DNA from 2 places in the Cedecea sp. Ae19-4 genome. Region 1 is predicted to be linked to the other one. Evidence: predicted binding sites of a transcription regulator. Region 1 holds the regulator's gene; the other holds the start of a gene.
What was found. The regulator PhoB, encoded in region 1, activates phosphate uptake and scavenging genes when phosphate is short. The targets are predictions, from matches to a motif close to CTGTCATAAAACTGNCNNAT.
Positions count from the first base shown of each region.

Region 2: a site for PhoB is predicted at 3,957-3,976, ahead of glpT (glycerol-3-phosphate transporter). Genes of this name have one in related genera too.

Region 1 covers NZ_JBCHWG010000001.1:220,511-236,787, forward strand. Annotated here, with positions in the region: gene sbcC (exonuclease subunit SbcC) at 1-1,179, opposite strand, end outside; gene sbcD (exonuclease subunit SbcD) at 1,176-2,393, opposite strand; gene phoB (phosphate response regulator transcription factor PhoB) at 2,593-3,282, shown strand; gene phoR (phosphate regulon sensor histidine kinase PhoR) at 3,305-4,612, shown strand; gene brnQ (branched-chain amino acid transporter carrier protein BrnQ) at 5,038-6,357, shown strand; gene proY (proline-specific permease ProY) at 6,430-7,800, shown strand; gene malZ (maltodextrin glucosidase) at 8,160-9,977, shown strand; gene AAIE02_RS01025 (LysR family transcriptional regulator) at 10,002-10,919, opposite strand; gene AAIE02_RS01030 (hydrolase) at 11,083-11,724, shown strand; gene AAIE02_RS01035 (antibiotic biosynthesis monooxygenase) at 11,791-12,336, shown strand; gene AAIE02_RS01040 (amidohydrolase) at 12,357-14,225, shown strand; gene AAIE02_RS01045 (peroxiredoxin C) at 14,278-14,880, opposite strand; gene acpH (ACP phosphodiesterase) at 15,081-15,662, opposite strand; gene queA (tRNA preQ1(34) S-adenosylmethionine ribosyltransferase-isomerase QueA) at 15,777-16,277, shown strand, end outside.
Region 2 covers NZ_JBCHWG010000001.1:2,368,883-2,385,159, reverse strand. Annotated here, with positions in the region: gene glpC (anaerobic glycerol-3-phosphate dehydrogenase subunit GlpC) at 1-970, opposite strand, end outside; gene glpB (glycerol-3-phosphate dehydrogenase subunit GlpB) at 957-2,222, opposite strand; partial or broken gene glpA (anaerobic glycerol-3-phosphate dehydrogenase subunit A) at 2,212-3,829, opposite strand; gene glpT (glycerol-3-phosphate transporter) at 4,090-5,442, shown strand; gene glpQ (glycerophosphodiester phosphodiesterase) at 5,453-6,517, shown strand; gene yfaE (class I ribonucleotide reductase maintenance protein YfaE) at 6,560-6,814, opposite strand; gene nrdB (class Ia ribonucleoside-diphosphate reductase subunit beta) at 6,818-7,948, opposite strand; gene nrdA (class 1a ribonucleoside-diphosphate reductase subunit alpha) at 8,004-10,289, opposite strand; gene ubiG (bifunctional 2-polyprenyl-6-hydroxyphenol methylase/3-demethylubiquinol 3-O-methyltransferase UbiG) at 10,645-11,364, opposite strand; gene gyrA (DNA topoisomerase (ATP-hydrolyzing) subunit A) at 11,525-14,161, shown strand; gene rcsC (two-component system sensor histidine kinase RcsC) at 14,286-16,277, shown strand, end outside.

The DNA of each region.
Region 1 (16,277 bases):
CCGACTGGCCTCGAGCGCCTGCTTTAGCTCAGTAAGCTGTTTTTCGTCGCGCTGCTGCTGCGTGAATGCCATGCGCCAGCCCGTCAGTTCGGCAGACCAAAGTCGATAACGGTCATTCGCCGCTAGCCAGTCTTCGACCTGCTGAGCTTCTCTCTTCAGCCGCTGAGCCTGTTCGGCGGCCAGCATTCGGGTTTGCTGCCGGCGGACGGAAAGCTGCTGTAAGCGGGTATTCACTTTCTCCGCCGCCTCGCTGTTTTGCTTCAGCGACTGCTGCTTTTCCTGCAGCCGCTGCCAGTCAGGGCGAAGTTTTTCGGCGGGCAAAGCTCGGGTCAGTTTCGCCAGCATGGGCTCTGCGTCTTTGACCGCCTGACTGGCTGTGCCCAGCGCCTGCTGCTTTTGGGCTTTGTCGGCAGAAAGCCGGGTTAGCTGAGCGAGCCATTGCTGGTGCTGCTGCTGCTGTTGGTGCTCCACGGAAAGCTTTTTCTCTTCCAGAGTGAGCGCCTGCAAACTCTCGGTAAGCTGCTGTTGCTGCTCAGCGGTTAGTAGCGCGACGCCGGAAGCCTGAGCCAGCAGGTTTTCAAGGCGGCTTTTGATTTGCTTATGATTTTCAAACACCGCGGCGGAAACGGTGCCGTAAATCTCCGTGCCGGTCAGCTCTTCAAGCAGCGAGGCGCGGTCGTTGGCATCGGCGTTTAAAAAGGCGGCGAACTGCCCCTGGGAGAGCATCATTGAGCGGGTGAAACGGTCGTAGTCCAGCCCGGTGAGCGCGGCGATAATCTCCAGCTTGTCTTTGATTTTATCCGCCAGGATTTTGCCGTCGCTGATTTGAGCCAGCTCCACGCGCGGCGCCTGAAGGTTGCCGTTTGCCGCGTTGCGGGCGCGGTTCTGGCTCCAGAAGGCGCGATAGCCCGTACCTTTTACCTCAAACTCGACTTCGGCCAGGCATTCTGCGGTGTCGCGGGTCATCAAGTCATTTTGCGACTGCGACACGGTGCTGAGGCGCGGTGTCTTGTGGTACAGCGCGAGGCAAATGGCATCCAGCAGGGTGGTTTTGCCCGCGCCCGTGGGGCCGGTGATGGCAAACAGCCCGTTGCTGGCGAAAGGCTCCTGGGTGAAATCAATTTTCCACTCGCCTTTCAGGGCGTTAATGTTTTTTAAACGCAGGCTGAGGATCTTCATGCCTGTTCCTCCCGCTGGTGCAAATCTGAAAGGGTTTGGGCAAACAGCGTTCTTAGCCTGGCGGCGCGCTCCTCGCTGGTTTCTTCCTGACTCAGCCGCCGCTCAAAAACTTCTTCAACGCTTAACTCGCTCAGCGTCTCTTTATGCTGGCTGGCAATCACCCGCTCGCGCTGTTCGCGGCTGCGGCGCAGCAGAACAACTTCAACCGGCAAATCGTCTGTGAGCGCCTGCACCTGGCGCTGCATGTCGTGCAGATATTCGTCGGTGGCGATTTCGATATCCAGCCAGACTTTGGGTTCAGCAGGCGCGTTTCGCCACTGCTCTAGCTGCCGCTCGATTTCACTCAGCGACCCTTTCACGATGGCCAGCGGCTGGCTGATGGGGACTTCCAGAGGCTCGACGCTGGTTAGCGCTCCGCCGCTGAATGTCACCAGAAAAACGGTTTTTGCTTTGCCGGTTTCGTCGAAGCTCAGCGGAATCGGCGAGCCGCTGTAGCGAATATGCTCCGTGCCGCCAATTTTTTGCGCGCGATGAATGTGCCCGAGCGCAATGTAGTCGGCGGGCGGGAAGTGCTGCGCCGGGAAGGCATCCAGCGTGCCAATATAAATGTCACGCACCGCATCGGATTTCGTGACGCCTACCGTGGTCAGGTGCCCGGTGGCAATTATCGGCAGCGGCTGGTCACCGCGAAGCGCCACGGCGGCGGCATAACATTGCTGATAATGTTCGCTGATGGCTTCCATTAAAGAGCGCTGTTTTTCATGGCTGGACAGCCCCGCCTGGCTGCTTTGAATGTCGCGAGGACGCAGGAAAGGAATAGGGCAGAGTATCGCCCCCGGCGTGCCGTCTTTTTGATTGAGCAGCAGCGCCTGTTCGTCTTTGTTATGGCGGGCGCTGGCAATGACTCGGGTGTTCAGGCAGGCCAGCAGCTCCCGGGATTCATTCAGGGTAGCTACGGAATCGTGATTCCCCGCCAGCACCACGAGCTGGCAGCCGGTGCTCTGCAGCTGCACGACAAAACGGTTATACATTTCACGGGCGTAGCTCGGCGGCGAGCCGGTGTCAAAGATATCTCCCGCGACGAGGATCGCATCCACCTGATGCTCGACCGCGGCGTTTAATAGCCAGTCGAGAAAGGCCTGATGTTCAGAGGCCCGGCTTTTGGTATAGAAGTTTTGGCCGAGGTGCCAGTCTGATGTGTGGAGAATGCGCATAACCTGTCCCATGGCAAAGAGGCGAATTACCGATTATAAGCTATTGAGCTGGCAGCGTAACCGCCAGTAAAAATCCATGGCTGTCATAATTCAAAAAGGTGAAATATCTTGCCGTCATCTTTTTCATAAATCTGTCACAAATCTGACGCATACTGGCGCACAATTAATAAGAGATGGTCTCTTTTCAACAGGGTAAATCATGGCGAGACGCATTTTAGTCGTAGAAGATGAAGCTCCGATTCGTGAAATGGTGAGCTTTGTGCTCGAGCAAAATGGCTTCCAGTCGGTAGAGGCGGAAGATTATGACAGCGCGGTTAACCTGCTGATTGAACCTTTCCCCGACCTGATCCTGCTGGACTGGATGCTGCCAGGCGGTTCCGGGATCCAGTTTATCAAGCACCTGAAACGTGAAGCGCTGACCCGCGAAATTCCGGTGATGATGCTGACCGCGCGTGGCGAAGAAGAAGATCGCGTGCGTGGCCTTGAAGTCGGTGCCGATGATTACATCACTAAGCCGTTCTCGCCTAAAGAGCTGGTGGCGCGTATTAAAGCGGTGATGCGCCGTATTTCCCCGATGGCGGTGGAAGAAGTGATTGAGATGCAGGGGCTGAGCCTGGACCCGTCCTCACACCGCGTGATGACCGGCGAAGATCCGCTCGACATGGGGCCAACTGAATTTAAGCTGTTACACTTCTTTATGACCCACCCGGAGCGCGTTTACAGCCGTGAACAGCTGCTCAATAACGTGTGGGGAACGAACGTTTACGTTGAAGACCGTACCGTAGACGTGCATATTCGTCGCCTGCGTAAAGCGTTGGAAACAAGTGGTCATGACAAAATGGTGCAAACAGTTCGCGGCACGGGTTATCGTTTTTCAACCCGTTTTTAATATGCTGACAGGAGCGTGACGCGTGCTGGAACGGCTGTCATGGAAAAGGCTGGTACTGGAGCTGGTGCTCTGTTGTATGCCAGCGGCAATTCTCGGATTGATTTTTGGCCACCTGCCGTGGTTTTTACTGGCGGCGGTGACCGCCCTGTTAAGCTGGCATTTCTGGAATTTACTTCGTCTTTCCTGGTGGCTGTGGGTTGACCGCAGCATGACCCCGCCGCCCGGGCGGGGAAGCTGGGAACCTCTGCTGTACGGGCTGCACCAGATGCAGCTGCGTAATAAAAAGCGCCGCAAAGAGTTGGGCAACCTGATCAAACGCTTCCGAAGCGGAGCCGAATCGCTGCCCGATGCGGTGGTGCTGACCACCGAAGAAGGCACCATTTTTTGGTGTAACGGCCTGGCGCAACAGCTGCTTGGCCTGCGCTGGCCTGACGACAGCGGCCAAAATATCCTCAACCTGCTGCGTTACCCTGAATTCTCACAATACGTGGCGAAGCAGCAGTTTGGTCGCCCGCTGACGCTGATACTCAACAATGGCCGTCATCTTGAGTTCCGCGTGATGCCCTACGCCGACGGGCAGTGGCTGATGGTGGCGCGAGACGTCACGCAGATGCACCAGCTTGAAGGCGCTCGCCGCAATTTCTTTGCCAACGTTAGCCATGAGCTGCGCACGCCGCTGACCGTGTTACAGGGTTACCTGGAGATGATGCAGGATCAGGCTCTGGAAGGGCCGTTGCGGGATAAAGCCCTGCATACCATGCGCGAGCAAACTTCACGCATGGAAGGGCTGGTGAGGCAATTGTTAACGCTGTCGCGCATCGAAGCCGCGCCCACGCTGTCGATGAATGAGAAAATCGACGTGCCGCTGATGCTGCGCGTGGTGGAACGAGAGGCGCAGACGTTGAGCCAGCAGAAGCAAACGCTCACTTTTAACGTTGAGCCAGGGCTGCAGGTTTACGGTAACGAAGAGCAGCTGCGCAGCGCGATCTCTAACCTGGTGTATAACGCGGTGAATCACACGCCTGCCGGGACGCACATCACCGTCACCTGGCGCAGGCTGCCTCACGGCGTAGCGTTCAGCGTTAAGGATACCGGGCCGGGGATCTCCGCCGAGCACATTCCGCGCCTGACGGAGCGTTTCTACCGAGTAGACAAAGCGCGTTCCCGGCAGACCGGAGGCAGCGGGCTTGGGCTGGCCATCGTGAAGCATGCCCTTAGCCATCATGATGCGCGGCTGGATATCGAAAGCGTACCGGGGCAGGGCTCGACGTTTTCGTTCATCCTGCCCGAGCGCTTAATCGCTCCTGAGTCAGCGGTGGCTGCACATTAATTCACCGCAACCGTCAAGTACACTTTCCACAGGCCAGTTTTCTGGCCTTTTTGTTTGTATTTTCACCACTCGTTAAGAGATGAATATCGAATTGATGCTTTTTTGTCCGCATGATAAGCCATAACAAAAGCGTATAATCAACTTTATTCACTGGTTATGCGTATTTTTAAAGGATATATTTCTGGTTTCCCGATCCCTTCTTGTCTTCAAACGCTATAAGCGTTTTAATTGCCCCCCTGTTATTACCAGACCGACTGAAATTGCGTGGTAATTCGACTAACTATTCTTCGCCACCGATCCGGAGAAGCATATTCCGCTGTCGTTACCGGTAATAACCGCGTTTTTACCGAACGTTATTTGGACTGAACGTCGGTTTAAAAATTTGAGCATTTTCAACACCACACATCCACAGGCTGCTTTATTTTATGACCTATCATTTGAAATCTCGTGACATCATCGCTCTGGGCTTTATGACCTTTGCGCTGTTTGTCGGCGCGGGCAACATTATTTTCCCTCCTATGGTTGGCTTACAGGCTGGCGAGCACGTCTGGACGGCGGCGCTTGGCTTCCTGGTCACGGCGGTAGGTTTACCCGTTCTGACTATCGTGGCGATTGCCCGCGTCGGCGGCGGTATTGACAGCCTTAGCTCGCCGATTGGCCGCCGCGCCGGTATTTTGCTGGCGACCGTCTGCTACCTGGCCGTAGGGCCGCTGTTTGCCACGCCGCGTACCACCACCGTTTCCTTTGAAGTGGGAATTGCTCCGCTGACCGGTATGGGCGATATGCCGCTGTTTATTTACAGCCTGGTGTACTTTGCGCTGGTGATCGGGATTTCTCTTTATCCGGGTAAGCTGCTGGACACCGTGGGCCACGTGCTGGCGCCGGTGAAAATCATCGCGCTGCTGATCCTGGCGGCCGGGGCGGTGCTGTGGCCAGCCGGTGGCCTGAGCACGGCGACTGAAGCCTACCAGAACGCGGCGTTTTCTAACGGCTTCGTGAACGGCTACCTGACGATGGACACGCTGGCTTCGCTGGTGTTCGGGATTGTTATCGTGAATGCCGCGCGCTCTCGCGGTGTGACCGAATCTCGCCTGCTGACCCGCTACACGATTTGGGCTGGCCTGATTGCCGGTATCGGCCTGACGGTTATCTACCTGGCACTGTTCCACCTCGGTTCCGATAGCGCGAACCTGGTCGATCAGAAAGCCAACGGCGCGGCTATTCTGCACGCTTATGTGGCGCATACCTTTGGCGGGGCCGGTAGCTTCTTCCTGGCGGCGCTGATCTTCCTGGCTTGTCTGGTTACCGCCGTGGGCCTGACCTGTGCCTGCGCGGAGTTCTTTAGCCAGTATCTGCCGCTCTCTTACCGCTCGCTGGTGTTTATCCTCGGCCTGTTCTCGATGGTGGTATCTAACCTGGGCCTGAGCCACCTGATTCAGATTTCGATCCCGGTACTGACGGCAATCTATCCACCTTGTATTGCCCTGGTGGTGCTGAGCTTCACCCGTCCGTGGTGGAACAACTCCACCCGCGTTATTGCCCCGGCGATGCTGATAAGCCTGCTGTTTGGTATGATTGACGGCATTAAGGCATCGGCCATCAGCGACATGCTGCCTGGCTGGGCGGCGAAACTGCCGCTGGCGGATCAGGGACTTGCCTGGCTGCTGCCGACCGTTGCGATGGTGGTGATCACCGCTATCTGGGACAAAGCAGCGGGGCGTCAGGTCACCTCCGCCGCCCACTAATTTTTTGATTGCTAAGTAACCACGGAGTCGTCCTCCGTGGTTTTTTTATTGTAAAGCGTGGAACCTGGATTCATGGAAAACACCAACAAGCTCAAGCGCGGTTTGAGCACCCGGCACATTCGATTTATGGCGCTGGGGTCGGCGATTGGCACAGGGCTGTTTTACGGTTCGGCGGACGCCATCAAAATGGCGGGGCCGAGCGTTCTGCTGGCGTATATCATCGGCGGCGTGGCGGCCTATATTATTATGCGCGCGCTGGGCGAAATGTCGGTGCACAATCCCGCTGCCAGCTCGTTTTCTCGCTATGCTCAGGACAACCTTGGGCCGCTGGCTGGCTATATTACCGGCTGGACCTACTGCTTTGAGATTTTGATTGTTGCCATCGCCGACGTGACCGCGTTCGGGATCTACATGGGTATCTGGTTCCCGGCGGTGCCGCACTGGGTCTGGGTGCTGAGTGTGGTGCTGATTATCTGCGCCATCAACCTGATGAGCGTGAAGGTGTTCGGCGAGCTGGAGTTCTGGTTCTCATTCTTTAAAGTCGCCACCATCATCATCATGATTATTGCCGGGATCGGCATTATCGTGTGGGGGATTGGCAACGGCGGCCAGGCGACCGGTATCCACAACCTGTGGAGCAACGGTGGCTTCTTCAGCAACGGCTGGCTGGGCATGATCATGTCTCTGCAGATGGTGATGTTTGCCTACGGCGGGATTGAGATTATCGGCATCACCGCAGGCGAAGCGAAAGATCCGCAGAAATCCATTCCGCGCGCAATAAACTCCGTGCCGCTGCGTATTCTGGTGTTCTACGTGGGGACGCTGTTTGTCATCATGTCCATTTATCCCTGGAACCAGGTGGGCACCGAAGGCAGTCCGTTTGTGATGACCTTCCAGCATATGGGCATTACCGCTGCAGCCGGTATTCTGAACTTTGTGGTTATCACAGCTTCGCTCTCGGCGATTAACAGCGATGTGTTTGGCGTGGGCCGCATGCTGCACGGCATGGCCGAGCAGGGTAGCGCGCCTAAAATCTTCGCCAGGACTTCCCGCAACGGTATTCCGTGGGTCACCGTTGTGGTGATGGCCTGCGCGCTGCTGCTGGCGGTTTACCTGAACTACATCATGCCGGAAAACGTCTTCCTGGTGATTGCGTCGCTGGCAACGTTCGCCACCGTTTGGGTCTGGATAATGATCCTGCTGTCGCAGATTGCCTTCCGCCGCCGCCTGTCGCCGGAAGAGGCGAAAGCGCTGAAATTCCCGATCCCCGGTGGCGTAGCGACGACCGTCGTGGGCCTGGTGTTCCTGGTGTTTATTATCGGGCTGATTGGTTACCACCCGGATACCCGTATTTCGCTGTACGTGGGCTGCGGCTGGATTGCGCTGCTGCTTATTGGCTGGGTTGTTAAGCGCCGGGTTAAGGCGCAGTCGTTGCCAGTGTAGTGGCTGATTCGGTTAGAACGCGGTATCTGGTTTTACCCTCACCCTGACCCTCTCCCTGGAAGGGCGAGGGAATTAATAGCGTTCTCTGGTACTGCTTTTCCTTTTGCCTGTGAGGGCGAGGGAATTAATAGCGTTCTCTGCTGCCTCATTTCCTTTTGCCTGGCAGGGATAGGGAATAAATAGTGTTCTCCTCATTCGTTTTCCCCCCCTCGCCCCTTTGGGGAGAGGGCCGGGGTGAGGGGAATAATTTCTCCCGTCTCCACCCCTCCTGTCCTCCCCCAAATTAACCCGGAATGATGAGTGATAAAGCCTTATGCTGTGGCAAGGTGGCGTCATTTTTAAGCGATGGGAAAGTTACTATGTTGAATGCCTGGCACCTGCCGGTGGCGCCGTTTATCCAGACGCGGGAACGCAGCCTTGTCATTACCCTGTGGCTGGCGGGGGACGACCTGCCGGAAAAAGTGATTCTGCGTGGCGAAAAAGATAACGAAGAGATTTCTCTGGTCATGGTGCGCCAGAAACAGGCTCCCCTTGAGGGCGTTGTTGCCTGGAAAGTCACCCTCGATACCGCCGAAGGGCAGCCGCGCCGTCGCTACAGCTTTAAGCTACTCTGGCAGGACAGGCAGCGCTGGTACACACCTCAGGGCTTCCAAAAAACGCCGCCGGCCCGGCTGGAACAGTTCGCTTTTGATACGCCGGATGACGGCCCGGATTGGGTGCAGGACCAGGTGTTCTATCAGATCTTCCCGGATCGTTTTGCGCGCGGGGCTAATCGCCAGCCGGTGCAGGATAACGTTTATTTTCATCATGCGGCCGGGCGGGATATCGTCCGCCGGGAGTGGCATGAGCCTTTAACCGGGGAAGCCGGAGGATCGACGTTTTACGGCGGCGATCTGGACGGGATCAGTGAAAAGCTGCCGTACCTGAAAAAGCTCGGCGTGACGGCACTTTATCTGAACCCTATTTTTACCGCGCCCAGCGTGCATAAGTACGACACTCAGGATTACCGGCAGGTAGACGAGCAGTTTGGCGGTAATGCCGCTTTCCTGCGGCTGAGGGAAAATACGCGCCGGCAGGGGATGAAGCTGATGCTGGACGGCGTTTTTAACCACAGCGGCGATACGCACGGCTGGTTTGACAGGCATCAGAACGGTGAGAATGGCGCCTGCCATCACCCACAGTCTCCGTGGCGCGACTGGTACAGCTTTTCTGACGAAGGGTTGGCGCTGGACTGGTTGGGCTATTCCAGCCTGCCTAAGCTGGATTATCGCTCGGCCACGCTGGTGGATGAGATCTATCGCGGCGAGCAAAGCATTGTGCGGCACTGGCTGCGGGAGCCCTGGGGCATTGACGGCTGGCGGCTGGACGTAGTGCATATGCTGGGAGAGGAAGGCGGGGCGAAAAATAATCTTCTGCACGTCAGCGGCATTACCCAGGCGGCAAAAGAAACCAAACAGAATGCTTACGTCCTCGGCGAGCACTTTGGCGATGCCCGGCAGTGGCTGCAGGCCGATGCCGAAGATGCCGCCATGAACTATCGCGGTTTTACTTTCCCGCTGTGGGGATTTTTGGCAAACACCGATATCTCTTACGAGCCGCAGGATATTGACGCCCAAACCTGTATAGCATGGATGGAAGAGTACCGCTCGGCACTTTCCCATCAGCAGCAGCTGCGCATGTTTAACCAGCTCGACAGCCACGATACCGCCCGTTTTAAGTCGATTCTTGGTAAAGATGTTGCCCGCTTGCCGCTGGCCGTCATCTGGCTGTACGCCTGGCCCGGCGTGCCCTGTATCTATTACGGCGATGAGGTGGGGCTGGATGGCAACAACGATCCTTTCTGCCGCAAGCCTTTCCCGTGGCAGAAACAGGATCAGGATTTAGATCTGCTGGCGCTTTATCAGCGGCTCGGCAAGCTGCGCAAACAAAGCCGGGCGCTTCGTCACGGTGGTTGCCGGGTCATCTACGCTGAGCAGGACGTCGTCGTGTTCGTGCGTGCTTATCAAAACGAACGTGTTCTGGTGGCCATCAATCGCGGCAGCGAGGTTCAGGCCACGCTCCCGTGGGATGCCTTGCTGAGCGGCAGAGCCTGGACGCAGATCGAAGGCGAGGCGGCGCTCAATAACCGCGAGCTGAGCTTGCCTGCCGTCAGCGCCGCGGTCTGGCGCAGTCTTTAGGTCGGTAACCCGGCGGGGAGAGGTTTAGCTCTCCGCCGGGGGCTGATAAAGGGCGTTGACCAAATCCCCTTCAATGATCTTTTCTCGCCACCAGCGTGCGGCCAGGCCTTCACCCCGGTTATGCCAGCCGATGTAGGTCACGTCCGTCTGGCGGAACGATACAACTGGTTTTTCAATTAATTTGCCGCTGTTAAGGAGTGGCTGGGCGATGTGGCGGGGTAAAAATCCGCAGGCCAGGCCCGAGACTAAAATAGCGACCTTGCTAGGGAAGTCGAACACCACCACGCGTTCTTGCTCTTCAATGTAATTGGTGTTGATTGGCTGGCAGTAACGTGCCGTATCGCCAATGATGGCCGCACGATGGCGGCAAACTTCGTCACTGGAAAGCACATGTTCCGCTTTTGCCAGCGCGTGCTTGGGGGAGACGACAAACACGTTGTCCAGCGTGCCCAGCATCTTGTAGGCGTATTCGGATGACGTCGGCGGCTCGTTAATGGCGCCGAGAATAATGTTCGCGCCGTTGTGGGTCAGCTCTTCCCAGGCTCCTGCCAGCGTATGGTGGGTAAAATTAAGCGTGGTTTGCTGGTCGAGAGCGTAGAACTCCTCCATCAACGGCAGCAGCAGGTGGAAGGGAAATGAACCGTCCAGCGCAATGGTCAGCGTTTTTTCCCAGCCGGAGGTGGAGCGCAAAGCCTGGCTTTCCAGATCCTTCGCGGCGCTGAGCACCATCCGCCCTTTTTCCAGCACAATCCTGCCGGTGTCGGTAAATTTTGCCCGATGGCCTGAGCGATCCAGAAGTTTAATATTCAGATCGTTTTCTAGCTTCTGCACCATATAACTCAGCGCCGCAGGCGTTTTAAACAGCGATTCAGCGGCGGCGGCAAAACTGCCGTGCTTATCTAAGGCATCAAGAATGAGCAGCACATCTAAATTTACGCGCATAGTGATAATCCGTTCGGGCTTTGGCCTTGCAAAAGTCTATCACCAAAAAATTAAATAAGACGTTAGAAAATTCCGGCTATCAACCCTGCGGCTGTATGCAGAAAATAAAGGCGTCATCCAGAGATGGATACCTTAATAACTCATTGATAGCTGAGGGAATAAAATGTCTATTCGTGAACTGATTGACCCAACTAACTCCACCCTTATTTTTATCGATCACCAGCCGCAAATGGCTTTCGGCGTGGCGAATATCGATCGCCAGACCCTGAAAAATAACACCGTGGCGCTGGCAAAGGCGGGCCAAATATTTAAGGTGCCGACGATTTATACCTCCGTCGAAACCAAAAGCTTCAGCGGCTATATCTGGCCTGAATTATTAGCTGTTCATCCTGACATTAAGCCCATTGAGCGTACTTCCATGAACTCCTGGGAAGATAAAGCCTTTGTTGAGGCGGTGAAGGCGACGGGCCGTAAAAAACTGATTATTTCAGCGCTGTGGACCGAAGTGTGCCTGACCTTCCCGGCGCTGATGGCGCTGGAAGAAGGCTTTGAAGTGTATGTGGTGACCGACACTTCCGGCGGGACTTCTGTGGATGCCCACGAACGCGCCATTGACCGGATGGTGCAGGCCGGTGCCGTGCCGGTGACCTGGCAGCAGGTTCTGCTGGAGTACCAGCGCGACTGGTCACGCAAAGAAACTTATGACGCAGTGATGAACCTGGTTCGTGAGCACAGCGGGGCTTATGGCATGGGCGTCGACTACGCTTATACGATGGTTCACGGCGCCCCAGAACGTAAAGCCTGATGGATCACAGTCGGGGCGGGTTCGCCGCTCCGTTTTTCCTCCCCATTTTGACTCAGGAATTGCGGCATGGCCGACAACAATACCGTTACGCTGGTGATCACCCACGCAATCCGGCCAGGCGAGGCCGCTCGCTACGAACAATGGCTGGAAAAGATCATGCCGACCGCCGCTCGTTTCCCCGGTCACCTTGGGGTGCATGTTATTCGCCCCACGGCCGGGAACGACACCTATAACGTGGTGATTCGCTTCGACACGCTCGAGCATCTCAATGCCTGGACTGACTCCCCTGAACGCCATCGCCTTGTGGCAGAGATCAAATCCTCTCTTGCCGATGACGACAAAGTGCAGGTGCACACCGAAACGGCCTTCTGGTTTACCCCGGAAAGTGCGACGGTGAAACGCCCGCCGCAGTGGAAGCAGTTCCTGATCACGCTGCTCGTTATCTTCCCCAGTACCAACCTTGTGCCGTGGGTGACGGGCATGTTGTTCCCAGGTTTACGCGGCACGCTTCCCGGGCACTTGCTTAACGATGCCTGCGTGGTAGCGCTGGTGGTCTGGCTCTGGATGCCGATGGTGACGAAGCTGTTTGCCGGTTGGCTAAAAAAAGCATGATTTCTCAGGAGTCCCTGATTATGTCTCAACATGCCTCACTGATTTTGACTCATGGCCAGTTTCACACGCTGGATAAAGAGAATCCGCTTGCCGAAGCGGTAGCGATTAAAGACGGTAAAATTCTGGCGGCGGGCAGCACCGCCTATGCGATGAGCTTTGCCGGAGAAGGTAGCCAGGTCGTCGATTTGAAAGGCCACACGGTGATCCCCGGCCTGAACGATTCGCACCTGCACCTGATTCGCGGCGGGCTGAACTACAACCTTGAGCTGCGCTGGGAAGGCGTGCCTTCGCTGGCCGATGCCCTGCGCATGCTAAAAGAACAGGCGCTGCGCACGCCGTCTCCGCAGTGGGTACGCGTGGTGGGGGGCTGGACAGAGTTCCAGTTTGCCGAACGCCGCATGCCTACCATCGAAGAACTTAACGAGGCCGCGCCCGATACGCCGGTATTCGTTCTGCATCTGTACGACAGAGCTTTGCTCAACCGCGCCGCGCTGAAAGCGGTGGGCTATACCAAAGAGACGCCAAACCCGCCGGGTGGCGAGATTGTCCGTGACGGCAACGGGAATCCGACCGGAATGCTGGTGGCGAAGCCTAACGCGATGATCCTTTATTCCACGCTGGCAAAAGGGCCGAAACTGCCGCTGGAGATGCAGGTGAACTCAACGCGGCAGTTTATGCGAGAGCTGAACCGCCTGGGCGTGGCCAGCGCGATTGACGCGGGCGGTGGTTTCCAGAACTACCCTGAGGATTACCAGGTTATCGACGAGCTGCACAGTAAAAAGCAGATGACGGTGCGCATTGCCTATAACCTGTTTACCCAGCGCCCTCAGCATGAGCTGGAAGATTTTGAAAAATGGACCGACATGCTGACGCCGGGGCAGGGCACCGACTTCTACCGCGCCAACGGGGCCGGTGAAATGCTGGTGTTCTCGGCTGCAGACTTTGAAGACTTCCTGCAGCCACGCCCGGATTTGCCGGACGGCATGGAACAGGAGCTGGAGCGTGTGGTGCGCCATCTGGTTGAACACCGCTGGCCGTTCCGGCTGCATGCCACCTACAACGAGTCCATCAGCCGCATGCTGGACGTGTTCGAAAAGGTCAATCGCGATATTCCGTTCAACGGTCTGCACTGGCTGTTTGACCATGCAGAGACGATTACCGAACGCAATATCGACCGGGTTAAGGCGCTGGGCGGTGGGATTGCGGTTCAGCACCGCATGGCTTTCCAGGGCGAATACTATGCGGAGCGCTACGGGATTGAGGCGGTGAAACAAACGCCGCCGGTGGCGAAAATGCTAGCCGCAGGTGTGCCCGTGGGGTTAGGCACCGACGCCACGCGCGTGGCGAGCTACAACCCGTGGACGGCGCTTTACTGGCTGGTGTCCGGGCGCACTGTGGGCGGTATGCAGATGTACGACGAGAATAACCGTATGTCCCGCGATGTCGCCCTTGAGCTATGGACCGCAGGCAGCGCCTGGTTCTCTAACGAGCAGGGCAAGAAAGGGCGGATTCAGGCGGGGCAACTGGCTGACCTGGTTGTGCTGTCTCAGGACTACTTCAGCGTGCCGGAAGAGGCTATCAAGGGTATTGAATCGGTGATGACCGTGGTGGATGGAAAAGTGGTTTATGCCACCGGAGCCTTTACGCCTCTGGCACCGCCAGCCATTCCCGTTGTGCCTGACTGGTCGCCTGTGGTGACCGTGCCGGGGCATTACCGCTCCGCGCCACCAGCGGCGGCAAAAGTGGGGATGATGGCATCGGTGCATCAGTGCTGCGGGAGCTGTAACGTCCACGGGCATCAGCATGATGTGGCGCGTAATTCCTCGATTCCCGTCGGCGATGAGACGGCGTTCTGGGGCATGATGGGCTGTTCCTGCTTCGCCTTCTGACAAAAACAAAAAAGGCCGCAATCGCGGCCTTTTCTTCGAACTTGCTTAGCCATTACAGCTTAGCAACGTTCTCGCTCAGGTACTTAGCAACGCCGTCCGGAGACGCGTTCATGCCTTCTTTCCCTTTTTCCCACTGAGCCGGGCACACTTCGCCGTGCTCTTCGTGGAACTGCAGCGCGTCAACCATACGCAGCATTTCGTCGATGTTACGACCCAGCGGCAGATCGTTAACCACCTGGTGGCGAACGATACCGGCTTTGTCGATCAGGAAGGAACCGCGCAGCGCAACGCCCGCTTCCGGGTGTTCGATGCCGTAGGCTTGCTGGATTTCACGTTTGATATCAGCAACCATCGCGTATTTCACTTCGCCGATGCCGCCTTTATCAACCGGGGTTTTACGCCATGCGTTGTGAACGAACTCGGAGTCAAAAGATACACCAACGACTTCTACGCCACGTTTCTGGAATTCTTCGTAACGCTTGTCGAACGCGATCAGTTCAGACGGGCAAACGAAGGTGAAGTCCATCGGCCAGAAGAACACAACGGTGGCTTTACCGTTGGTGTGTTTTTTGAAGTTGAAGTTTTCAACGATTTCGCCATTGCCCAGAACGGCAGCAGCGGTAAAGTCAGGGGCTGGACGAGTAACCAGGACCATATGTACTCCTGTTAATTTTGTTAAAGTGAATGTTAACGCAACGGGGGGAGTATAGGGGCTCCATTCCATGTAGCTCAATGGCATCTTGCCAATCAATCAGATAGGTTTTGGCTATCAAAAAGACGCATATCTTGATGCCGATAACCAAGATAGCCCTTTTTTCGAAAAGGGCAAGTTGTTCTAACGTGAACCGGGAACGATCACAAACTTTTTTGTTCCGCCATCACCATCATGCGTGGGTAGAACTGCCAGAACAACTCCTCCAACTGGTCATAATGGGCGTCGAGATCGTGCCAGGAGGCTCGCAGGGCATCAAGTTTTGGTCTACGGCTCGCCATCCCATTGAGAACGTTAGCAATAAAATCCATATCCTGATAACGCTCCAGCCAGCGTTCACGCCATAAATAGTTATTAAGATTAATGAAGCGCGGCGGCGTGTCGTTAAGCCTGGGCACAATCTGCCCGCGAGCATAGGCGATAAAATCCTCGAGCCCGATATCCGGGCAAACCTTATGCCAGTGGCGCGACAGGAAGTGGTCCCACATGACATCCAGAGAAATCGGCGAAACTCGCCGCGTCTCTGGGCTGAACCAGCCGCGGGCTAAAGCCACCTCCGGCAGTCCGTCCGTCAGGACATCGACTCTGCGGTGCATATAAATGCCGGCCACGACCTCGGGCGAAAAGCTGTCGTCCGGGCTGCCGCGCACGAAATCCGCCAGCAAATTTCCCAGCAGTGAACTTTGGGCCAGATGTGCCAAATGCAGGTGGGCGAGAAAATTCATCGAATAGTTATTCCATTTATGGCGTTAAAACGGCCTGAGCAGGGTAAACGTGTTGCAGGGAAAGCCCCCTGCCACTAGACTAAGCCGCCTGTTTTTAAGTCTGAGTGCTATACCATGCGCGTTGCTGATTTTTCCTTTGAACTGCCTGAATCCCTGATTGCTCATTATCCGCAAGCCGAGCGCAGCAGCTGCCGCTTGCTGTCACTTGACGGGCCGACGGGCGCATTGGCGCATGGCACTTTCACCGATTTGCTCGACAAGCTCAACCCCGGCGACCTGCTGGTGTTCAATAACACCCGCGTAATCCCGGCTCGCCTGTTTGGCCGTAAAGCCAGCGGCGGGAAAATTGAAGTACTGGTCGAGCGTATGCTGGATGATAAACGCATTCTGGCACATATTCGCGCCTCTAAAGCGCCAAAACCCGGCGCCGAGCTGCTGTTGGGCGATGATGAAAGCGTACACGCCACCATGGTTGCGCGCCACGATGCGCTGTTTGAGGTCGAGTTTAACGACGAGCGCGCCGTACTGGATATCTTAAATAACATCGGCCATATGCCGCTGCCACCGTACATCGACCGCCCGGATGAAGAAGCCGACCGCGAGCTTTATCAAACG
Region 2 (16,277 bases), 2.1 Mb from region 1:
CGCCGGGAATGCGGCGCAACAGCTCAATGGAATAGAGCGTCCAGCCCATTTTCTCCATATGGCAAGGCGTATGATAGGCGATACGCAGCGGCGTGTTTTTTAACGGCAGCGTTCTGCCATCCTCTTCCAGCAGTTTCCAGATATAACGCGTGGCGAGTTCAATCTGCTCGCGAACCGGGGCCGTGTCGATACCAAGAATATGCGGATATTCATCGCGCAGCGTGAAGGTACAGGTTGACGAGGTCGCAATAACCGGCAGCCCGCGCTGCATGACGGCCTCTTCCAGCGAGCTGGCGTTTACCCTTGCCTGTTTCTTTGCCTTTTCGATAAAGCCGTTGGCAATAAGCGGCACGCCGCAGCATTTTTCTCTTTGCAACAGCTGGACGCCGATGCCCATCGCGTTAAGCACTTTGACCATGTCTTTGCCGAGCTGCGGATGGTTGTAGTTCACGAAGCAGCCGTGGAAGAAAGCAACCTGCTGCGGGAAGCTGGCCTGGTGCGCGGCCTGGCGCCGATACCACTGGCGAAATGTGCCGAAGGAATATTTGGGCAACTCGCGGTGGGAATCAATTTTGAGGGTTTTATCCAGCAGCTTGCGTACGGGCTTCAAACCGGTCGTGGCGTTGATCAGCGGGGCGAAAGGCGTGGAGAGCGTACCGAGTAAATCCGTATGACTGAGAACAGCATCGCGCAGCGAAGGTTTATGTTCGCCATATCTGGCCCGCGCCCGCTGGATGATATCGCCAATGTTGACTTCGGACGGGCAGGAGACTTCGCAGCGCTTGCAGTTGGTGCAGTACTTCAGCGCGTCGTCGTACAGGGAGGGATCTTTCAGGCGCAACCTTTCTCCGTCGGGCCCGGCCTGTTTTGGCCCCGGATATTCCGGGCGAACGCGGCTTACCGGGCAAGCCGTGGTGCAGACCGTGCATTTAATACAGCTTTCAAAGCTGGTTTCATCAAGCAGGTTCATGGCAAGCCTCCGCGGCAACAAGGATTTGATTGGCCACACAGAGCGCCGTGAGCATCGATACGCCGGCTCCGCATCCCTGATGAATAGGATCAAAGCCCCCCAGCACCGAGCCAATAGCGTAGAGATTTTTGGTGTATTCCCCGTGATGGAACGGCTGGAAGTGGTTATTCACGGTTAGCCCAAATTGCAGCCAGGGCTGCGGCGTAAAGAAATCTGTTTTGCTCCAGGCGGCTCGCTCGGCCTCGATGTTCACGTCCAGCCCGAAGATGGGCTCGATGACATGTTGCCGGGTAGCCTCCAGCCCGCCGCTGAAAAAGCTGCCGCTGGCCAGGATGACATGCCGGGTCCGCAGCGGCACTTCACGATGATTTTTGGTGAACAGGGCATTGATACGCCCTTGTTCAAGCTGAGCGCCGGTTACGGTATCTCCGGGCATAATAAGCCCGCCCAGGGTCTGAAAACGGCGGCGGAGCGCATTGTGTAGCCTCATCCCAAGCACCGAAGGCGGCAGCGTTGGCAGGAGTTTTACCGGCACGCCGAGGGCTTGCTCCACGGCGGCCACCGTTCGTGCTTCCAGGTTCAGGCAAGCGGGCAGAATCATAGCCTCGCCGCTGCCCAGCAGCAGCCTGAGTTCATCCACCAGCGCCGGAAGGTTTTCCGGCAGATCCAGCACCCGGGTGATGTTCACGGCGCGAAACTCGCTTGGGTTGTTACGTAAGACATCCAGTACGGGCAGGGTGAGCTCGGCGACGTGCACGTTACAGCCGGCGGCAGACAGTGAACCCGCCACCAGCTCTGCCTGAAAATCCAGGAAGCCAGCAATATTAATGACCGTCACTTTTTGCCAGGGCAACGGCGCCTGCGGCACTTCCGGCGGGCTGAGCCAGCTGGCCCTTTGCTTGCCCAGCGGCGTGATTCTGAGGTGATTTTGGCGATGATGACCCACCAGCGGAATGCCAGCCCTGGCCAGCAGTTGCTCACTCTCTGCAGCGAGCGCCAGCACGCGCTCTTTGCCCATCAGGCTGTAAGGATGCTGAGGCGCTTGCTCCGCCAGATTTTCCAGCGCCGTCTCTGGCTGGTGAACGGGAGTGCCGTCCGGTAACGTTGAAAGCAAATCCAACGAACCAGAAGAGAAGTGCAGCGCGCTTTGCCCGCGGCTGACGATGGCGCAGCGCTGGCCGCTTTCCGCCAGTTTTATGCCAGCTGTCAGCCCGGCCAGGCCGCTGCCGATGATAATCGTGTCAAATTTCATCCCTGTTCTCCGTTGTCCAGACCGCATAGTCCCTGATAAATCCAGGCGGTAAATTCGCTTTCTCGCAATGCATTTCCCCAGGCGACAGGGCGAACGCCCTTCCAGCGTTCGTTGAGGAAGTGAGAGAGTTGCTCCAGCGATTGTGCAGGCGTAGTGAGCTGGAAGCGTTGCAGGAGACCGGCTGCCCGGCAGGCGCACAGCTCGCCCTGACAGGTGCCCATGCCAACGCGCGTTCTGCGGCGCAAATCTCCCAGGTTTTTTACGCCGAGGGCATCAATGGCATAGCGCACTTCGCCGGTGGTGACGGCTTCGCATTCGCACACCAGGCTGTTGCTGAGTCGGCTGTTATTCAGCAGCCGCGTTGCGCGGTCGCCGTGCCGCCAGACGGCGGAACCGCGAATTGTCGGTGGCAAGGAGATAACTTTCCCCAGCGTTTGTTCTGCCGTATGTTCGGAGCCCGGCAGCGACGCCGAGGCGGTGGAACAGGGGGTGGTATTCCCTAAACGCTCGCAAACCAGATCCGTTGCCCACTCCGCCATCAGACGATAGGTCATCAGTTTGCCGCCGGTAATGGTGATGAAGCCGTCCATGCCGTCGCGTTTCCCGTGATCCAGCAGCACAATTCCACGGCTGACGCTGCGCCCGGTGGGATCGTTGTCGCTGGCAACCAGAGGCCTGACGCCAGCGTAGGCCCGAAGAATACGGGTTCGGCCAAGCACCGGTGCCAGCTTTTCCCCTTCACGAATCAGCGTGTCCACTTCATCCGGTGTGACGCACATATTGTCGATTTGGTCGTAGTCGATATGCGTGGAGGTGGTGCCAATAAGCGAAATGGTATCGCCGGGGACCAGAATATCGGCGTCTGCTGGTTTACGGCAGCGGTTGATGACCATGTTGTTGATGCGGTGCCCGAGGATCAGTAACGCCCCTTTGGCCGGGAACATTTTTACGCTTAGATCGGCGTATTCTGCGATGTGCTGCCCCCAGATCCCTGCGGCGTTTACCACCATTGGTGCACTAAACTCGCCTGCCTGGCGGGTAAGGTGGTTGAAGACTCGCACGCCGCAAACGCGTGAGCCTTCGCGAATCAGCCCGGTGATCTCGCAGCCCGTCAGCACTTCTGCGCCGTGTTCTTTGGCATCAAGCATGTTAGCGGCGGTGAGGCGGAATGGGTCGACCGTGCCATCCGGGACACGAACCGCGCCGAGAAGCGATGGGTTGGCGGACGGCTCAAGCCGTAATGCCTCTCGGGGATCCAACGCTTCTGCAGGAATACCGGCCTGGCGACAGGCGGCGATAAACCCGCTTTGAAACGCCAGATCATCTTCCGGCAGGGTGATAAACAGGCCATCCGTGGGCTCGATACAGTGGCGGGCAATACGCCGCAGAATGCGGTTTTCTTCGATGCACTCTTTGGCGGATTCCCCATCGGTGACCGCATAGCGTGAGCCGCTGTGAAGCAGGCCGTGATTGCGGCCTGTGGCACCGGTTGCGATGTCGTGACGCTCAAGCAGCAGTACTTTCAGCCCGCGGCGGGAGCAGTCTCGCGCTATGCCGGCACCGGTTGCCCCTCCACCGATGATAATCACGTCCGCTTCTCTGCTCACATGGTGCTCCTTTACCCCTTTTTATTTACCGTTATTCAGCCACAAAGAAAGTGTGGAATGTTTGATTGCGAGCAAATTCGAGCAATAAACGAAAATAATTAGTGAAAATATGCACCATTTCGCCTTTCTGTAATAAAAATGTAACATTGTGTGCGATGTTTCACAGTAAATACGCGCCCGGATAACTACCATGCGCTCGCAAAAGAACATTTGGCAGGAGCCGCTTGCTCCCGCTGAACATCAACGCCACGGAGGCTCGTATGTTAAGTATCTTCAAACCCGCCGCGCATAAGACGCGTTTGCCAGAGGAGCAGATAGATCCGACCTATCGCCGCCTGCGCTGGCAAATTTTCATGGGTATCTTCTTCGGTTATGCCGCTTACTATCTGGTAAGGAAAAACTTTACCCTTGCGATGCCGTATCTGGTGGAGCAGGGCTTCTCCCGAGGCGATCTCGGTTTTGCGCTTTCAGGGATTTCGATCGCCTACGGATTTTCGAAATTCATCATGGGCTCGGTCTCTGACCGCTCGAATCCGCGCGTATTTCTACCCGCCGGGCTGATTCTTGCCGCCGCCGTGATGCTGTTTATGGGCTTTGTGCCCTGGGCAACGTCCAGCATCGCAGTCATGTTTGTGCTGCTGTTCGCCTGCGGCTGGTTCCAGGGCATGGGATGGCCGCCGTGCGGGCGCACCATGGTGCACTGGTGGTCGCAGAAGGAGCGTGGAGGCATTGTTTCCGTCTGGAACTGCGCCCATAACGTCGGGGGCGGTATTCCTCCGCTGCTGTTCCTGCTGGGGATGGCGTGGTTTAACGACTGGCATGCGGCGCTATACATGCCCGCTTTCGCCGCCATTATTGTGGCCATTATTGCCTTCGGCTTGATGCGCGACACGCCTCAATCCTGCGGCCTGCCGCCGATTGAAGAGTACAAAAACGACTACCCGGACGATTACAGCGAGAAAGCGGAAGAAGAGCTGACGGCTAAGCAGATCTTCATGAAGTACGTCTTCCCGAACCGTCTGCTGTGGTACATCGCCATTGCCAACGTGTTTGTCTATTTGCTGCGTTACGGCATCCTGGACTGGTCGCCAACTTACCTGAAAGAAGTAAAACACTTCGCGCTGGATAAATCCTCGTGGGCCTACTTCCTTTATGAATACGCGGGTATTCCAGGCACGCTGCTGTGCGGCTGGATGTCGGATAAGGTATTTAAAGGTAACCGCGGCGCGACAGGCGTGTTCTTCATGGTGTTGGTGACGATTGCTACCGTGGTTTACTGGCTCAACCCGCCGGGTAATCCGGGTGTGGATATGGCCTGTATGATTGTTATCGGCTTCCTGATTTACGGCCCGGTAATGCTGATTGGCCTGCATGCGCTTGAGCTTGCACCTAAGAAAGCGGCAGGGACGGCAGCGGGCTTTACCGGCCTGTTTGGTTACCTGGGCGGCTCGGTCGCGGCCAGCGCGATTGTCGGCTACACCGTGGACTTCTTCGGCTGGGACGGCGGCTTTATCGTGATGATTGGCGGCAGTATTTTGGCCGTGCTGTTGCTGATTGTGGTGATGATTGGCGAGCGCAAACACCACGATGAAAAAATGCTGAAAAACGGCTAAGGAGAGCATCATGAAACTGATGGCAAAATCTTTACTGGCGGGCGTGGTGCTGGTGGCGACCAGCAGCGTCTTCGCCCAGACCACGGACAAAATCGTGATTGCCCACCGGGGCGCCAGCGGCTATCTGCCTGAGCATACGTTACCGGCAAAAGCGATGGCCTATGCCCAGGGCGCGGATTACCTTGAGCAAGACCTGGTGATGACCAAAGACGACAGGCTGGTGGTGCTGCATGACCACTATCTGGACAGGGTGACCGACGTCGCGAAGCGTTTCCCGGATCGGGCGCGCAAAGACGGGCGCTACTACGCCATCGACTTTACGCTGGCGGAAATTAAGTCCCTGAAGTTCACCGAGGGCTTCGATATCGTTAACGGCAAGCAGGTGCAAACTTATCCGGGGCGTTTTCCGATGGGCAAATCCGACTTCCGGGTGCACACCTTTGAAGAAGAGATCGAGTTTGTTCAGGGGCTGAATCATTCCACCGGGAAAAACATCGGTATCTATCCTGAGATAAAAGCGCCGTGGTTCCACCATCAGGAAGGCAAAGATATCGCGGCAAAAACCCTTGAGGTACTGAAGCAGTACGGCTACACCGGCAAGCAGGACAAGATCTATCTTCAGTGCTTTGACGCCGCCGAGCTGAAGCGCATTAAAAACGAGCTTGAGCCGAAGATGGGCATGAACCTTAACCTGGTGCAGCTTATCGCCTATACCGACTGGAATGAGACTCAGGAAAAACAGCCGGACGGCAAGTGGGTGAACTACAGTTACGACTGGATGTTTAAGCCGGGCGCGATGAAGCAGATTGCCGAGTATGCCGACGGCATTGGCCCGGACTACCATATGCTGGTGGAGAAGGCGTCAACCAAAGGGAACGTGAGGCTCACCGATATGGTGACCGAAGCACACGCCAACAAATTGACCGTGCATCCTTATACGGTGAGGGCGGACGCGTTGCCGGACTACGTGAGCGATGTGAATCAGCTGTACGACGTGCTGTATAACCAGGCGGGCGTAGATGGGCTGTTTACCGACTTCCCGGACAAAGCCGTACGGTTTCTTAATAAGCCGTAATCGCTAATGAAAAAGGCCGCATTTGCGGCCTTTTTTACATCACTACATCTCGAGTTCGATATCTCCCCGTGCTTTGCAGCAGCAGGGGAGAATTTCACCGGGCTGGATAAATGCCAGCGGCTCGGTCAGCCACTGAACTTCCCCCGCCAGCAGCTTAGTGCGGCATGAACCGCAATAGCCTTCCCGGCACTGATACTCTACGCAGACTTTGTGTGACTCCAGCGCCGCCAGTAGCGAAGGGTGTTCTTCTTCGCTCATCAACTGCGCGCCGGTAATGCTGAGCGTAATGCGGCCCATTGTTTACAGCTGGAAGTTGCTCAGATCGTCGGTATCGACTTCCGAGTCAATCTGGCCCACCAGGTAGGAGCTGACTTCCACTTCCTGCGGCGCAACCTGGACGTTGTCGGACACCAGCCATGCGTTGATCCATGGAATCGGGTTGGAGCGAGTCTGGAACGGCAGGTCAAGGCCCACGGCCTGCATGCGGATGTTGGTGATGTACTCCACATACTGGCAAAGGATGTCTTTGTTCAGGCCAATCATCGAGCCGTCGCGGAACAGGTAGTCGGCCCACTCTTTTTCCTGCTGGGCGGCCAGCACGAACAGGTCGTAGCATTCCTGGCGGCATTCAACGGCGATTTCCGCCATTTCCGGATCGTCTTCACCGCTGCGCATCAGGTTCAGCATATGCTGGGTGCCGGTCAGGTGCAGGGCTTCGTCACGGGCGATCAGCTTGATGATTTTGGCGTTACCTTCCATCAGCTCGCGTTCGGCGAAGGCGAAGGAACAGGCGAAGCTCACATAGAAGCGAATCGCTTCCAGGGCGTTAACGCTCATCAGGCAGAGGTACAACTGACGCTTCAGCGCACGCAGGTTCACGGTGACGGTTTTGCCGTTCACGTTGTGTGTGCCTTCGCCCAACAGGTGCCAGTAGCTGGTCATCTCAATCAGGTCGTCATAGTAGCCAGAGATGTCTTTGGCGCGCTTGAGGATTTCCTGGTTGGTGACGATGTCGTCAAAGACGATCGCCGGATCGTTCACGATGTTGCGGATGATGTGGGTGTAAGAACGAGAGTGAATGGTCTCGCTAAACGCCCAGGTTTCAACCCACGTTTCCAGCTCAGGAATGGAGATCAGCGGCAACAGCGCGACGTTCGGGCTGCGGCCCTGGATGGAGTCCAGCAGCGTCTGGTACTTCAGGTTGCTGATGAAGATGTGTTTCTCATGCTCCGGCAGCGCCTGGAAGTCGATGCGGTCGCGGGAGACGTCCACTTCTTCCGGGCGCCAGAAGAAGGAGAGCTGCTTTTCAATCAGCTTTTCGAAGATGTCGTATTTCTGCTGGTCGTAGCGCGCCACGTTAACCGACTGGCCAAAGAACATAGGCTCGGCGAGCTGATCGTTTTTCGTCTGTGAAAAAGTAGTGTAAGCCATGAGGTTAAATCCTGTAATACGTCGGAAAAATCCCCTCGTAAGAGGGGATTAAGCGTTAAATCTTACATGCGCCACTTTCGCAGCCATCGTCCTGGATGGAAGGCGCCAGGTCATCCTGAGTGTCTTCCGCGCCGTCACGGGTGTTTTGATAGTACAGGGTCTTCACGCCGAATTTATAGGCGGTGAGCAGATCCTTCAGCAGCTGCTGCATTGGCACTTTGCCTGACGGGAAGCGCGTTGGGTCATAGTTGGTGTTGGCAGAGATCGACTGGTCGATAAACTTCTGCATCAGGCCAACCAGCTGCAGATAGCCATCGTTGCTCGGCATTTCCCACAGCAGCTCGTAATTGTTTTTCAGCGCTTCATAATCCGGCACAACCTGGCGCAGGATCCCGTCTTTCGACGCTTTAATGCTGATGTGGCCGCGCGGTGGCTCGATGCCGTTGGTGGCGTTGGAGATCTGCGATGAGGTCTCAGACGGCATCAGGGCAGAAAGCGTGGAGTTGCGCAGGCCGTGAGTTTGGATGGACTCACGCAGACCTTCCCAGTCCAGATGCAGCGGTTCGTTGCTGATAGCATCCAGGTCTTTCTTGTAGGTGTCGATTGGCAGAATGCCTTTTGCGTAGGTGGTTTCGTTGAACCACGGGCAGGCACCTTGCTCTTTCGCCAGTTCGTTTGACGCTTTCAGCAGGTAGTACTGAATGGCTTCGAAAGTCTTGTGCGTCAGGTTATTTGCGCTGCCGTCGGAGTAACGCACGCCGTGCTTCGCCAGATAATAGGCAAAGTTAATCACGCCGATACCCAGGGTACGACGACCCATTGCGCCGCGTTTTGCCGCCAGAATTGGGTAATCCTGGTAGTCGAGCAGAGCGTCCAGTGCGCGCACAGCCAGCACAGCCATCTCTTCCAGATCGTCCAGGCTTTCAATCACGCCAAGGTTGAACGCAGACAGCGTACACAGGGCGATTTCGCCGTTCTCGTCGTTGACGTCGTCCAGCGGTTTGGTCGGCAGGGCGATTTCCAGGCACAGGTTGGACTGGCGCACCGGGGCAATCGCCGGGTCGAACGGGCTGTGGGTGTTGCAGTGGTCAACGTTCTGGATGTAGATACGGCCGGTGGAGGCGCGTTCCTGCATCATCAGGGAGAACAGTTCCACCGCTTTCACGCGCTGTTTACGGATGCTGTCGTCTTTCTCGTATTTGGTGTACAGGCGCTCAAACTCGTCCTGATCGGCGAAGAAAGCGTCATACAGTCCCGGCACGTCAGACGGGCTGAACAGGGTGATCTCTTCGCCCTTCAGCAGGCGGGTATACATCAGCTTGTTGATCTGTACGCCGTAGTCCATGTGGCGCACGCGGTTACCTTCCACGCCACGGTTGTTTTTTAGCACCAGCAGGCTTTCCACTTCCAGATGCCACATCGGGTAGAACAGCGTTGCAGCCCCGCCGCGCACGCCGCCCTGGGAGCAGGACTTCACTGCCGTCTGGAAGTGCTTATAGAAAGGGATACAGCCGGTGTGGAACGCTTCACCGCCGCGAATCGGGCTGCCCAGCGCACGAATGCGGCCGGCGTTGATGCCGATACCTGCGCGCTGGGAAACGTATTTCACGATCGCACTGGAGGTAGCGTTGATGGAATCCAGGCTGTCGCCGCACTCGATCAGTACGCAGGAGCTGAACTGACGGGTCGGGGTGCGCACGCCAGACATGATTGGCGTAGGCAGGGAAATCTTGAAGGTGGAAACCGCGTCGTAGAAACGTTTCACGTAGCTGAGGCGGGTTTCACGCGGGTAGCCGGAGAACAGGCAGGCGGCGACCAGAATATAGAGGAACTGCGCGCTTTCGTAGATCTCACCGGAAACGCGGTTCTGCACGAGATATTTGCCTTCGAGCTGCTTCACTGCCGCGTAAGAGAAGTTCATGTCACGCCAGTGATCGATGAAATCGTTCATCTGCTCGAACTCTTCTTCCGTGTAGTCTTCCAGCAGGTGACGATCGTATTTACCCATCTCAACCATTTTCACAACCTGATCGTAAAGCTTCGGCGGCTCAAACTGACCGTAGGCTTTTTTACGCAGGTGGAAAATTGCCAGGCGAGCGGCGAGATACTGATAATCCGGTGCGTCACGGGAGATCAGGTCAGCTGCGGCCTTGATGATGGTTTCATGAATGTCAGAGGTCTTGATGCCGTCGTAAAACTGGATATGGGAACGCAGTTCAACCTGGGAAACGGAGACGTTGTTCAGACCCTCAGCGGCCCAGTCGAGTACCCGATGAATTTTATCCAGATTGATGCGCTCTTTGCTGCCATCGCGTTTTGTAACCAGCAGACTCTGATTCATGTGAGTTTTACCTGTCCGTGAGATGAGTTTTCCCCTGATTTATACACATCCGCCAGCCTGTGACTAACTCTGTGGATAAATACTATATATAGGGGGTGGGTGACAAAATGGTCACTAGATGGTGAGTATTCTAGTAAGGAATCCGTTCAGTACAAGTATTGATTTCGTCAATAAAATGAGGTTCGGCGGAGCGCTTTTTTCGTAAGTCCACGTCACATAAGGCTTGAGGGAATTGTCAATGGGATGCAAAAAAAATGAAAATTTTGATCGGGTGCTGATTTCTTAAACTTCATCGATAATTGCGCAACGGTTCTGGCGCAATTATCGATAATCAATCCTTATACGATATGCCGATTTATGCTTCAGTATGCAGCATATAATTAACATCTACCCCTGGGCCCAGCTTGAATACGTTGGTGATCGGGTTGAAATGTAATCCGGTCATATGGCGCTCGCGCAGCGGGGTTTCATCCACCCAGCGTAAGAGTTCGGCGGGCTTGATAAACTTTTTAACATCGTGCGTGCCTTTCGGCACCATGCGCATCACATACTCAGCGCCGACGACGGCCATCAGCCAGGCTTTGCCGTTGCGGTTAATGGTAGAGAAGAAGACGTGGCCGCCGGGTTTGACTAAACGCGCGCAGGCGTGAACCACCGATTGTGGGTCAGGCACGTGCTCCAGCATTTCCATACAGGTTACGACGTCGTACTGCCCGGCGTGTTTGCTCGCGTGTTCTTCAACCGTCTCCTGGACATAGTCCACCTTAACGCCGCTTTCCAGTGCGTGAAGGCGGGCCACCTGCAGCGGTTCAAACCCCATATCCAGGCCGGTGACGTTGGCACCTTCACGAGCCATGCTTTCCGCCAGAATACCGCCGCCGCAGCCAACGTCGAGCACGGTTTTACCGAACAGCCCACCGGCGCGCTGGTTGATATAGCCTAAACGCAGCGGGTTGATGCGGTGCAGCGGCTTAAATTCACCTTCCAGATCCCACCAGCGGGAAGCGACAGCTTCAAATTTGGCGATTTCCTCGTGGTCGACGTTCTGCGTAACCGGTTGGTTTTCAGCATTCATTACAGCGGTGACTCCTTGCAGATGTTAAGGCTGGCAGTATATCAGGCTAACGGCGTGAATAAAGCGCCGACAATTGCGTTGAGGTTTCCCCACACAGGGCCGGATGTGTTATAATTTGCGACCTTTGAATCCGGGAAAACAGTAGAGGGATAGCGGTTACATGAGCGACCTTGCCAGAGAAATTACGCCGGTCAACATTGAGGAAGAGCTAAAGAGCTCGTATCTGGATTATGCGATGTCGGTTATTGTCGGCCGCGCACTGCCAGATGTCCGCGATGGACTTAAGCCGGTACACCGTCGCGTGCTTTACGCGATGAACGTATTGGGCAATGACTGGAACAAAGCATACAAAAAATCCGCCCGTGTTGTTGGTGACGTTATCGGTAAATATCACCCTCATGGTGATACCGCGGTTTATGACACCATCGTCCGTATGGCACAGCCATTTTCCCTGCGTTACATGCTGGTCGACGGCCAGGGTAACTTCGGTTCCGTAGACGGCGACTCCGCCGCGGCGATGCGTTATACGGAAATCCGTATGTCGAAAATCGCCCACGAGCTGATGGCAGACCTGGAAAAAGAGACGGTTGATTTCGTCGATAACTACGACGGCACCGAAAAAATTCCAGACGTCATGCCAACCAAAATTCCTAACCTGCTGGTAAACGGTTCATCCGGTATCGCAGTCGGGATGGCGACGAACATTCCGCCGCACAACATTACCGAAGTGATCAACGGCTGCCTCGCCTATATTGAAGACGAGAACATCAGCGTTGAAGGGCTGATGGAACACATTCCAGGCCCGGATTTCCCGACTGCCGCTATCATTAACGGCCGCCGCGGTATTGAAGAAGCGTATCGCACCGGCCGCGGTAAAATTTATATTCGCGCCCGTGCTGAAGTAGAAGCGGACGCGAAGACCGGCCGCGAGACCATTATCGTTCACGAAATTCCGTATCAGGTGAACAAAGCTCGCCTGATCGAGAAAATCGCCGAGCTGGTGAAAGACAAACGCGTGGAAGGCATCAGCGCCCTGCGCGATGAGTCTGATAAAGACGGTATGCGTATTGTTATTGAGATTAAACGCGACGCCGTGGGCGAAGTGGTGCTCAATAACCTGTATTCCCAGACTCAGCTGCAGGTTTCCTTCGGTATCAACATGGTGGCATTGCACCATGGTCAGCCGAAGATCATGACCCTGAAAGAGATCCTGTCTGCGTTCGTGCGCCACCGCCGCGAAGTGGTGACCCGTCGTACCATCTTCGAACTGCGCAAAGCCCGCGATCGCGCGCATATCCTTGAAGGGTTGGCTATCGCCCTGGCGAATATCGACCCGATCATTGAACTTATCCGTAACTCGCCAAATGCTGCCGAAGCGAAAGCGGGCCTGGTAGCCCGTTCCTGGGACCTGGGCAACGTTTCTGCAATGCTTGAGCGTGCGGGTGATGATGCCGCACGTCCTGAGTGGCTGGAGCCAGAGTTTGGCATCCGCGACGGTAAATATTTCCTCACCGAGCAGCAGGCTCAGGCGATTCTGGATCTGCGTCTGCAGAAACTGACCGGCCTTGAGCACGAAAAACTGCTCGACGAGTATAAAGAGCTGCTGGAGCAAATCGCTGAATTACTGCACATCCTGGGCAGCGCAGAGCGCCTGATGGAAGTGATTCGCGAAGAGCTGGAAGCGATGCGCGATCAGTTCGGCGACAACCGTCGCACCGAGATCACCGCCAACACCGCAGATATCAACATTGAAGATCTGATCAACCAGGAAGATGTGGTGGTCACCCTGTCTCACCAGGGCTATGTGAAGTATCAGCCGCTGACCGATTATGAAGCGCAGCGCCGCGGTGGCAAAGGCAAGTCGGCCGCCCGTATTAAAGAAGAAGACTTCATTGACCGCCTGCTGGTGGCCAACACCCACGACACGATCCTGCTGTTCTCCAGCCGTGGTCGCCTGTACTGGATGAAGGTTTATCAGCTGCCGGAAGCGAGCCGTGGCGCGCGTGGCCGTCCAATTGTGAACCTGCTGCCGCTTGAGCAGGACGAGCGTATTACCGCGATTCTGCCGGTGCGCGAGTACGCAGAAGGCATCAACGTGTTCATGGCGACCGCAAGCGGTACCGTGAAGAAAACTGCGCTGACCGACTTCAGCCGTCCGCGTTCAGCGGGCATCATCGCCGTTAACCTTAACGAGGGTGACGAGCTGATTGGCGTTGATTTAACTAACGGTAGCGACGAAGCCATGCTGTTCTCGGCGGCAGGTAAAGTGGTGCGCTTCAAAGAAGACGCCGTTCGTACCATGGGCCGTACCGCAACGGGCGTTCGCGGGATCAAGCTTGCCGGTGACGACAAAGTGGTGTCTCTGATCATTCCTCGCGGTGACGGCGCGATTCTGACCGTTACCCAGAATGGTTACGGTAAACGCACCGCGGCGGCCGAGTATCCAACCAAGTCTCGTGCAACGCAGGGCGTTATCTCTATCAAAGTCACCGAACGTAACGGCAGCGTCGTTGGGGCGGTGCAGGTGGAGGATACCGACCAGATCATGATGATCACCGATGCCGGTACGCTGGTGCGTACCCGCGTGTCTGAAGTCAGCGTGGTCGGGCGTAACACCCAGGGCGTTATTCTCATCCGTACTGCGGAAGACGAAAGCGTTGTGGGCCTGCAGCGCGTCGCCGAACCTGTGGATGACGAAGAGCTGGACAGCATCGACGGTAGCGTGGCGGAAGGGGACGATGATATCGCGCCTGAAGCGGATACCGATGATGATGTTGCCGATGAAGCGGACGAATAATCCAGAATAGTCGTAAATAAAGGGTCGCTTTGGCGGCCCTTTTTGTTTGCCGTTGCGGGACAAAGGTTTTGCGGCTACCTTAAGCGCATCTCCGTTCACTCGCTCGCGTACTTTCAGGCCCAATTTGAAATACTTCGTCTCTTTTCGCAGCACCCTTAAAATTTCGCGCTACCTGTTCAGGGCGCTGGCGCTTCTGCTCTGGCTGCTTATCGCGCTGTTTTCCGTGTTTTACATCGTCAACGCGCTGCACGATAAAGAGTCGGAGATTCGCCAGGAGTTTAACATCAGCTTTGACCAGGCCCAGCGCTACATCCAGCGCACTTCGGACGTGGTGAAAGAGCTGAAGTACATTGCTGAAAACCGTCTCACGGCGCCCAATGGCGTGCTTCCTCCGCTCGATCAAAGCGCGGATAAAACCGAGGCGCCAACGTTTATGCCGCTTTTCCCGGACTCTGACTGTTCGGCAGTGAGCGTGACCTGGCGAAGCTCGCTGCAGTCTCTCTCCTGGTTCCTGCGCTACTGGCGCGATAACTTCTCCGCGGCGTACGACCTCAACCGGGTGTTCCTGATTGGCGGCGATAATCTCTGCATGGCAGATTTTGGGCTGCGTGATATGCCGCTGGAACGGGAAAACGCGCTGAAAACGCTGCATGAACGCATCATGAAGTATCGTACCGCGCCGCAGGATGAACGGGCGAACAGCATTTACTGGATTGGGCAGGGGCCGCGCCCCGGCATTGGCTATTTCTACACGCTGACGCCGGTCTATCTGGCGAACCGCCTCCAGGCGCTGCTGGGGATTGAGCAAACGGTGCGTATGGAGAATTTCCTGACGCCGGGCACGCTGCCTATTGGCGTCACTATCCTGGATGAAAACGGGCACCCGCTGATATCGCTGACCGGCCCGGAATCGCGCATTGAACCGGAAAGTCGCTGGATTCAGGATCGCTCCTGGTTCGGCTATACCTCTGGCTTTAAGGCGCTGGTACTAAAGAAAAACCTGCCGCCGTCCTCGCTGAGCGTGATTTACTCTGTGCCTGTCGATTTGGTGCTGGAAAGCATCAGAATGCTTATCCTCAATGCGGTTTTACTCAACGTCCTGGTAGGCATTGTGCTGTTTACCCTGGCGCGAATGTATGAGCGCCGGATATTTATTCCGGCCGAGAGCGATGCCCAGCGGCTGGAGGAGCACGAGCAGTTCAACCGGAAGATCGTCGCGTCTGCACCCGTGGGTATCTGTATTTTGCGCACCCAGGACGGCACTAATATTCTGAGTAACGAACTGGCGCACAATTACCTCAATATGCTGACGCACGAGGACAGGCAGCGGCTGACGCAGATTATTTGTGGCCAGCAGGTCAACTTTGTCGATGTCATGACCAGCAACCACACCAATCTGCAGATCAGCTTTGTGCATTCGCGCTACCGCAATGAGAACGTGGCAATTTGCGTGTTGGTTGACGTCAGTGCCCGCGTGAAGATGGAGGAGTCCCTGCAGGAAATGGCTCAGGCCTCGGAGCAGGCGAGCCAGTCTAAATCTATGTTCCTCGCCACTGTCAGCCATGAACTGCGTACGCCGCTGTACGGCATCATAGGTAACCTGGATCTCCTGCAGACCAAAGAGCTGCCGAAGGGCGTGGACAGGCTGGTCACGGCGATGAACAACTCATCCAGCCTGCTGCTGAAAATCATCAGCGACATTCTCGACTTCTCGAAAATCGAGTCAGAGCAGTTGAAAATTGAGCCGCGTGAGTTTTCTCCGCGCGAGGTGATGAGCCACATTACCGCCAACTATCTGCCGCTGGTGGTTCGCAAGCAGCTGGGGCTGTACTGCTTTATCGACGATGATGTACCGCTCACGCTGCAGGGTGACCCTATGCGCTTGCAGCAGGTTATCTCCAACTTACTGAGTAATGCGATTAAGTTCACCGATATTGGCTGTATTATCCTGCATGTTTCTATCAACGGCGATTACCTGAGCTTCCGGGTGCGCGACACCGGGGTAGGGATCCCGACCAAAGAAGTGACCCGGCTTTTTGACCCGTTCTTCCAGGTGGGGACCGGCGTGCAGCGTAATTTCCAGGGAACCGGGCTGGGGCTGGCGATTTGCGAAAAG